One region of the Paenibacillus sp. TC-CSREp1 genome, then DNA from elsewhere that is predicted to be linked to it. Evidence: riboswitches for the same ligand, from Rfam matches in the RefSeq annotation. Region 1 holds a riboswitch; each other region holds the start of a gene.
The links. A riboswitch is a leader RNA that binds a small molecule or an ion and turns the genes downstream of it on or off. The one in region 1 is predicted to bind S-adenosylmethionine.
Positions count from the first base shown of each region.

Region 2: linked by a shared signal. The riboswitch ahead of metA (homoserine O-acetyltransferase MetA) and the one ahead of ACQSGY_RS14425 (methionine ABC transporter ATP-binding protein) in region 1 are both predicted to bind S-adenosylmethionine.
Region 3: linked by a shared signal. The riboswitch ahead of mmuP (S-methylmethionine permease) and the one ahead of ACQSGY_RS14425 (methionine ABC transporter ATP-binding protein) in region 1 are both predicted to bind S-adenosylmethionine.

Region 1 covers NZ_JBNOKM010000008.1:262,550-265,713, reverse strand. The annotation lists gene ACQSGY_RS14435 (COX15/CtaA family protein) at 1-276, shown strand, start outside; gene ACQSGY_RS14430 (Cthe_2314 family HEPN domain-containing protein) at 557-1,276, shown strand; SAM riboswitch class I at 1,531-1,670, shown strand; gene ACQSGY_RS14425 (methionine ABC transporter ATP-binding protein) at 1,792-2,826, shown strand; gene ACQSGY_RS14420 (methionine ABC transporter permease) at 2,826-3,164, shown strand, end outside.
Region 2 covers NZ_JBNOKM010000003.1:305,075-308,238, reverse strand. The annotation lists gene ACQSGY_RS06245 (aminotransferase class I/II-fold pyridoxal phosphate-dependent enzyme) at 1-884, opposite strand, end outside; gene metA (homoserine O-acetyltransferase MetA) at 909-1,826, opposite strand; SAM riboswitch class I at 1,956-2,080, opposite strand; gene corA (magnesium/cobalt transporter CorA) at 2,540-3,164, shown strand, end outside.
Region 3 covers NZ_JBNOKM010000022.1:14,778-17,941, reverse strand. The annotation lists gene ACQSGY_RS26115 (spore germination protein) at 1-217, shown strand, start outside; gene ACQSGY_RS26110 (Ger(x)C family spore germination protein) at 214-1,416, shown strand; SAM riboswitch class I at 1,525-1,626, shown strand; gene mmuP (S-methylmethionine permease) at 1,718-3,112, shown strand; gene mmuM (homocysteine S-methyltransferase) at 3,118-3,164, shown strand, end outside.

The DNA of each region.
Region 1 (3,164 bases):
GCGGCATCGTTAGTGATTGTCATTGCAATTCTGGGACATTTTGCGTATCGCAAACATCCGGATAATCGGGAGCTGCGTACGCTGGGTGTGTTATCCGTAATATTGATTTTGATGCAAGTGGTTATCGGTATGTTTATGATGTGGACGATTAACCGCCCAGAGGTGTATATGTTTGTAGCACTCGCACATATGCTGGATATCGCTATATTATTCGGTGTGCTGACGTATATGAGCTTCCTGGTGTACAAACTGTATCGCCCGGTAAATCGCTTCTAAACTGAAGCAGCTGTCTATCTTAGAAAAGAATTCAGTTCCTGCACTTTTAACCCTGCACTTGCAGCCAGGCTGCACTATATTTGGAAAGTCCACCCTTCGGTGATACAGATTACTGGAGCAGGTGGACTTTTGTTTTTGTTTGATGTTTGAATCAACAGGGCAACCTAAACCAAGTTATAATGATTACAGTATTTGCAGCGGTTATTGGGGAGAGGTAGTGACTGTCCAGCAGCTGTGACATCATATATTTTGCATCATCAGTGGAAAGAGGAGGACATCTATGCTGCGTACGTTACTTGGTGAGAAACCGCGGGTCAATCAGGGTATTCTGAAGGAAGCGATGGATACGATGGCACACACGCTGGATTCATTTGAACGCCAGATGCATGTGGACCATGACCCGGAACATGATTACAGGAAGCTTTATATCTGGACGCAAGGGCTGATATCGTCATTGGATGAATTGGAGCAGAGTTATTTTGCAGCAGCCCATTTTCGTAAAAAAGTGGTTGCCGGCTCTACCGAAGATATGACCTCTGCCGAAAAGGCGGAGTATGCGCGTTATGTTTATTTTTATAAGGATGCATTTATTCGCTGCTTTGCCATCCTGGACAAACTGGGAACCGTTTTGAATGAAATATTCCAGTTGAATACTTCAAAGACGAAGGTGCATTTCTCTTATTATACGGTACTTAGGCAATTTGATTATCATCGGGAACACCATGCACTTGCATTGCAATTAATCAAGATCAAGGAAAATTATCGTGAACCCATGAGCAGGCTCCGCAAGCGGCGCAATATGGAGATTCATTACATGAACTCTGAAATGCAGGACGATCTATGGCAGCTGCATCAGACGATGAAGGGGAAAGTCAAGCTGGAGGATCTGGATCAGCATCTGCTGGAGATGCAGCAGGGTGTGGATATGGTCTGTGAAACTCTGCACACGGCATATCGATATATCACTCGAATCTGGCGTAAACAAGGCATGAGGCGATAATGGCATCAAGCTTTTACTCGTTTACCACAGTAGCTTAATGAAATAATACCCTTTGACAAATCGGAATACTTGGACTATACTGAGTTGCAGATCAGAAACTTACATGGATTTGTTATTTATCTAAAATGCACTATTTAATACAGTTTTGATATTGTAGCATTTAATGCAGTTTAATGATGTAATATTTGATGCAGTTCGATCATTATATATGATGAACTACAATAACCTATATAATTCTACAAAACATTATATTTCTCTTATCGAGAGTGGCGGAGGGACAGGCCCGATGAAGCCCGGCAACCGATCTGTGCTGATGACATGAATGTGTTTCATTACAGATGTTAGGTGCTAATTCCTACAGAATCATAGTGAATATGATTTTGGCAGATGAGAAGGTCATTTCACGTGAAGAGCCATCTTTGTATCTGCAAAGGGCTCTTTTTTCGCGTAAAAAGGGGAGTTTTCCCTTCCTTCGGGTAAAGATATATGTAGGTGATGGGGAAGGAGCCGTACTATTGATAGAACTGGTTGGATTAACCAAAACATATGGCAGGCGTGGAAAGACAACCACGGCGTTGTCAGAGCTTGATCTAAGCATCCAGAAGGGTGAAATATTCGGCGTTATTGGCCACTCGGGTGCGGGGAAAAGCACATTGATTCGTTGCATTAACTTGCTGGAACGTCCGACAGCAGGCGAAGTGTGGGTGGATGGCGTTAACCTGACGGAGCTTGGCAAAAGTGAACTTCAGCAGCAAAGACGCAAGATCGGCATGATTTTTCAGCATTTCAATCTGTTGTCTTCTGCCACAGTGTACGATAACGTTGCTTTTCCGTTAAAGCTGGTGAATACACCCAAGGATGCGATTGACCGCAAGGTGAAGGAGATGCTGGCTTTGGTCGGTCTGGAGCAGCACAGCAGCAAATATCCGGCACAGCTATCGGGCGGACAGAAACAGCGGGTTGGCATAGCACGAGCGCTTGCAAGTGATCCAAGTGTGCTTCTCTGTGATGAGGCGACCTCTGCGCTTGACCCGCAGACAACGAATTCAATTCTGAAGCTGCTCCTGGATATCAACGAAAAGTATAATCTGACGATTGTGCTTATCACGCACGAGATGCATGTGATTCAGACCATCTGCGACCGGGTGGCAGTAATCCATCAAGGTGGCATTGTAGAGCAAGGGCCGGTAACTGAAGTGTTCCTGAAGCCGCAGCATGCGATAACTCGGGATTTTGTGAGTCGTGATCGTGAAGGTGGACTGGCGCTGGAAGAAATGGTGCTTGCGAATGCCGGAACGGAGCTCGGAACAGGTGTATCATCCAAGCTGGTGAAAGTGTCGTTTTTGGGAAACAAAACGTATGAAGCGATTTTATCCAGAACGGTTCGCAAAACCGGCGTGGATTTTGCCATTCTGCAGGGCACAATCTCTACGATCAAGCAAGTTCCCTATGGTCAATTAACTGTAAGATTCGAGGGCGATGTTCAAGCCATTGAGCAGACGTTATCCGAGCTTGCTGCAGAAGGACTTGATGTGGAGGTGCTTCGTTAATGGATTTTTCAAAAGTAAACTGGGATGAGGTTGGCACCGCCTCGATTGAGACGTTACAAATTTTGGCCGCATCCGGCTTGTTCACCGTTCTGCTTGGTCTGCCGCTTGGTGTAATTCTGTTCATGACAGGGCGATCCGCATCAGCCAGATCTCGAGTAACCTATGTTGTTTTGTCTGTCATTGTTAACATCTTACGTTCTGTACCTTTTATCATATTAATTGTTGCTCTGATTCCAGTTTCACGTGCGCTGGTGGGGACAGCTACTGGGGTGCTCGGCGTCATTCCACCTCTTGTTATCTCTGCTGCGCCGTACTTTGCACGTCTCGTAGAGAATACG
Region 2 (3,164 bases), on a different contig from region 1:
GATTGCTTCTGCTGAATCTCGTATCCCGGATGATCGGACAATCCCGGATGGAATACTTCCGCAACCGCAGGATGCTCCAGCAGGAACTTCGCGATGGTCAGCGCGTTATATTCGTGACGCTCCATGCGAAGCGCAAGGGTTTTCATGCCTTTCATCAATTGATAGGAATCACTCGGCGATAACACCGCACCAATCGAATTATGAAGGAAAGCCATTTCCGCAGACAAAGCTTCACCTTTGGTAATAATAAGTCCAGCGAGAACATCATTATGTCCGCCCAGATATTTGGTAGCACTGTGAATGATAATGTCTGCGCCAAGTTCAATCGGACGCTGGAAGAACGGCGTGAGCAATGTGTTGTCCACGATCGTCAGCAGGTTATGGCTTTTGGCCCAGGAAGCTACGGCTTGTACGTCCGTGATCATCATAAGCGGATTGGTTGGTGTCTCGATAAATACAGCTTTGGTATTTGGCTGGTACACCTTCTCCAGCGCTTCCAGATCATTCGTATCCACGTAACTTGCCGTTACGCCAAAGCGAGACAGAATTCGTTCCAGCAGTCGATATGTTCCGCCGTACAGATCAAGTGAAACAATCAGATGATCTCCTTGGCTGAACATCGCAAAGATCGTTTGCAACGCCGCCATACCGGAGCTACAGGCAAAACCTGCATCACCGGATTCCAGTGCCGCTGCAGCCTCCTCCAGCACTTTACGTGTTGGATTGGTTGTACGAATGTAATCAAACCCGGTGCTTTGTCCCAGCTTCGGGTGACGAAACGCAGTGGATTGATAAATCGGAAAGTTAACGGCTCCTGTAACGGGTTCATTGATGGACCCAATCTGAGCTAAACGGCTTTCAATCTTCAACTTGTTATCTTCCATTACTGCATCCTCCTGTAATCACGATTAGATTTGCGGACCAATATCGTAAGGTGTTTCCTGATACACATAGTAATTGAGCCAGTTAGAGAATAATAAGTTGGCATGTGCACGCCAGGTAGCCGGAGGGAGTTGGGATGGATCATCGTTCGGATAATAATGCTTAGGCAGTGCGATATCCAATCCTTTGGCTACATCACGGTCATACTCCCATTTTAAAGAAAACGGATCGTACTCGGCATGTCCTGTAGCAAAAATTTGCTTACCATCCTTGGTGGCTACCAGAAATACGCCTGCTTCCTCGGACTCGGCTAAAATTTCAAGCCTGTCGTTTTTTTCGATATCCTCACGTCTTACGTCTGTATGGCGAGAGTGAGGCACATTAAACACCTCATCAAATCCCCGGAGCAGTGGAACATGGGGTTTGTTGATCGTATGCGGGAATACTCCAAAACATTTTTCATCCAGCGGAACTTTGGGTACATCAAAATGGTGGTATAAACCAGCCTGGGATGCCCAACAGATATGCATGGTCGACGTTACATTGGTTTTGGTCCATTCAAAAATTTCCTGAATCTCCTTCCAATAATTAACGTCCTCAAAATCCATTTGCTCCACCGGCGCACCTGTAATAATCATCCCGTCGAAACGGCGGTGCTGAATCTCATCGAATGTTTTGTAGAACATGTCCAGATATTCCTGAGACGTATTTTTGGAGGTATGAGATTTGGGATGCACAAGCACCACATCCACCTGAATGGGGGTGTTCCCCACCAGACGCAGCAATTGTGTTTCGGTGGTCTCTTTGGTAGGCATCAGATTCAGAATAGCAATGCGCAGCGGACGAATATCCTGCTTGTATGCGGACGTTTCGTCCATGACAAAGATATTCTCCCCTTCAAGCACTTCTTTAGCTGGTAGTGTGTCCGGAATTTTAATTGGCATGGTGAGTTGATTCCTCCTTGGTCGTCATAGATCACATTTGCCGCGAAAATCACTGCTGAGAAGTTGGGGCATACAACAAAGACCTCTCTCGGATTCCGAGAAAGGTCATATGTAAACAGATATGCGCCTCTCTCATCTCTCAGTTACAACAGCACCACGAGGATGCTTGGTCGCTGCAAGAATTAGCACCGTGCGGTATATCGCCGGTTGCCGGGTTTCATCGGGCTAGTCCCTCCACCTACTCTTGATAAGATTTCGCTGTATTCAATTATAATTCAAATTTATTAACTTTTACTTTAAAACATTCAGGCCCTCACGTCAAGATGCAGTTAGGTGTTTCTGATACCGAATTCGGAACCGATTCTACTCCGTAATCATACACTGCCTCAGAGCGCGAAATAGACACATTTTGCGCTTGAAAGCACTCTGGACCAGCGGTATACTAGACAAGTGTTTATAAGCCCTTATGTGAGAGGTGACATATTAAATGGATGGCGACCCGAGGCCCAATTGGCAGTCGATTTCCGAACAACTGCATAGAGAATGGACATCAGCATCGGCAGCGGGCCGTTTTTTCCGTTTGATTATAGATTGAACGTAAACAAGCGGAGACCTGTACATCGGGCTTCGCTGCCGACCGGCTGATCTGTTCTTTTGCGCCCATATTAATGATGAAATCCGCCACGATGGCGGGTGCAGAAGGAGTAGATTACATGAAAATCCGGTTGGTTAATAACGGTGTATTTATTCCGGTGGATGATATCCAGCAAGCGCTGACTCCACCGGCTGAAGGTTTTTACTGGATCGATGCAGACGTGGATGATCTGGCTGTGCTGCAGCCTCTGTTCTCCATGCATGATCTGGCTGTGGAGGACTGCTTGAGTGATGAGGAGCAGCGTCCAAAGATTGAAATTTATGAAAATCATTATTTTATCGTGATCAACAGCATTCGCTTTGATGATGAAGAGATTTTTCTGCGGGCAGTCAATCTGTTTCTCGGCAGACATTTCATTATCAGTGTAACGAAACAGAAGGTCAGTGAATTACGGATGCTGAAGCCGATCCTGTGGGAACAGGAGATCAACAGTCCCGATCGCTTTCTCTATTTGCTGGTTGACTTGATTGTAGACAATTATTTCACCGTTGGTGACCGAATTGAAGCTCGCATCGAGAAGCTGGAAGAAGACATTCTGATGCATACCAAGAAATCACATCTGAATGAAATTATCGGTTTGCGAAGTGAAATATTGTGGTTGAAAAAGGTGCTGGGGCCTCAGAAAGAGGTTATCAATACCCTGAACAAAAAAGACCTGCGTCTGATTGATGATCAGCTGCAAA
Region 3 (3,164 bases), on a different contig from region 1:
AGGCATTCGTGACTTATTCAAGACCAAAAAAATGGGCAAGATTATGTATGTTCTGCTGCCTGTTATATATATAGCGGCGATGATGCCGAAAAATGTAGATGAAACTTTCGCACTTGGCGATATGCTGGGTAACGCTTCTGTTCTGTTGTTCGCCATCTTGCCTTTGATCCTGTTGATCATAAGCATGATACGTAAAAAAGGAGGCAAGCACGCATGATTTTCTTTCGCCTGCTGGGACGGATCGCTTGCGTTGTGACCATCCTGAGTCTACTCTCAGGCTGCTGGAGCAGTAGAGAGATCGAGGATTTGAGCTTGTACGTTGCGCTGGGTATTGACGTGGGTCAAGAAACCGAGTTTGAGAAAAAAATTGCGGAGCAGGGAGGACGTTATCCCAAGCTGGACAATGTAACAGCAACCGTTCAGATCGCCCCAGGGTACTCCAGTAGCCAAAAAAGTGAACAGCCCGGTTCACCTGCATCCGGTAAAACGTCCTATTTGAATGAACGACTTACCGGTGATTCCTTGCTGCAGATTTTCCGTCAGTTTGCCTTGCGCCGTGATCGCCCGCTCATTGGACATCACCTCAAGGTTATTGTGATTTCCAAGGATATTGCCAAAAAGTATGGGTTGGACCAGCTGCTGGATTTCATCCTGCGGGATAACGATATTCGCCCGAACTGTCTGGTACTGATCAGCCATCACCGGGCAGTGGATGTGCTAACCTCTAACGATCCATCACGCATTCCGGCGTTCTATCTCACCGGGATTACGAATAATTCTAACGTCTCCAACAAAATTCTGGAGCCTGTATCGCTCGCGAAGCTTGATGCCCAGATGCAATCCGGGTCGAGTTTTCTATTGCAGAATGTACTGAACTACAACGGGGAGGACAAGTTCTCGGGCGGCAGCATTTTTGATGCTAAAGACAAGAAATTTATTGGTGAGCTTAGTCAAACGGATCTGGAGGCCCTTTCCTGGCTCAGACCTAATCAAAAGGGCGGAGTCATCAAGACCTACAGCAAAGAAGGATTTACGGTGGTCTATGAGATCAAAAAGAAAAGAACAAAGATTATTCCGAAAGTGGATGGTGACAACATTTCATTCCACATTAAAGCCGAATCCGAGGGATGGATGATGGAGGATTGGCGATCCCCGGAGAAGGAGGAGAAGGGAGCGTATCGGGATGAACTGGAAAAGGATTTTGCAAAATTGGTCGAGCAGCAGATTAAGCAGATGCTGTATAAACTCCAGCATACGTATCAGGTGGATGTTGCCGATTTTCGGGACACGATTCGAATTAAATATCCGAAGACGTGGAAGAGGGTGAAGGATCACTGGGATGAGATATTTGCGAAGGTGCCCATCACATATGAGATCAAGACCAGAATTGTGAATCCGGGGTCTTCTACAGAGTAGCTTGTTGGAATAATGTAGGGGAGCATGGTAATGGAATACGACTCAGGTGTAATTCTATTTAAATGTTGACACATCAGGTGGCAGTCGATATAGTTATAAAAAATCATTTTCTTATCCAGAGAGGTGGAGGGACTGGCCCTTAGAAACCTCAGCAACAGATCTGAAGGATACTGTGCTAATTCCAGCGGGTGAAAGCCTGATAGATAGGAGCAGTTGTTTTTATTTGTCAGTAGAGGCGCACTCTTCGGGAAGAGTGGGTCTTTTTTGTTTGTTCTGGATGAAGAAGCAGGGAGTATGTCATATGGAGAATAACAGCGATAAAGGTCATTTTCAGCGCAAGATGCAAACGAGACATGTGGTCATGCTTTCGCTTGGCGGCGTCATCGGAACGGGATTGTTCCTCAGCTCGGGGTACACGATTCAGCAGGCGGGACCGCTCGGTACCATTTTATCCTATCTCATCGGGGCACTTGTTGTGTATCTGGTTATGCTCTGTCTGGGCGAATTATCAGTATATATGCCAGAGACGGGTGCATTCCACAGCTACGCAGCCAAATATATCGGCCCAGCTACAGGTTATACCGTTGCTTGGCTATACTGGCTGACCTGGACAGTCGCGTTGGGCTCTGAATTTACGGCAGCCGGGCTGCTGATGCAGCGCTGGTTCCCGTCCATAAATGTCTGGATCTGGAGCGGTCTGTTTGCTCTGATGATTTTTCTGTTTAATGCGTTCACGGTCAAACTGTTTGCCGAATCCGAATTTTGGTTTTCCTTGGTGAAGGTGATGACGATTGTGCTCTTTATTATTATTGGCGGTGCTGCCATGTTTGGGATTATTCCGATGGCAGATGCGTCTCCGGCGCCACTGTTTACCAACATTACAGCATCAGGTTGGTTTCCGCATGGAGCCACGGCCATATTAATGACAATGCTGGCAGTGAACTTTGCCTTTTCGGGAACAGAGCTGATTGGTATTGCTGCTGGCGAGACGGAAAACCCGGAAAAAAACATTCCAAAAGCCATTCATACGACATTATGGCGTCTGATTATTTTCTTTATCGGTACAATTGTCATTCTGTCTGCGCTGCTGCCAATGTCGGACGCAAGCGTGCTGGAGAGTCCATTTGTAGCCGTGATGGAACGGATCGGTGTTCCGTATGCGGCAGACATTATGAATTTTGTTATTCTAACAGCGATTCTGTCCGCAGCTAACTCGGGATTATATGCTTCCTCACGGATGTTATGGTCACTGGCAGATAAAAAGACCATTTCTCCATGGTTTGCCCGCTTGACCAAACGCGGTGTGCCGTTCAACGCGCTGGTGCTCAGCATGGCTGGCGGTGCACTGGCTTTGCTGTCCAGCATCATTGCACCTGGAACCGTGTATATTACACTTGTCTCTATCTCGGGTCTTGCTGTAGTGGCGGTATGGATGAGCATCAGCGTGTCTCAATATATGTTCCGCAGACAGTATCTGCGTGAAGGAAACAAAGTGCAGGATCTGGTTTACCGGACACCGCTATATCCAATCGTGCCTATCGTTTCATTTTTGCTGTGCCTGGCCTCCTGCATCGGCATTGCTTTTGATCCGACACAGCGAATTGCTTTATACTGCGGCATTCCATTCATTATTCTGTGTTATATCGTATATTACCTGACAGATCGTACGAAGAAGAAAAGAGGGTTGACCCCATGACTAAAATGGAGCAAACGAATGATATCAATGTAATTCAACGTATTCTGAACGA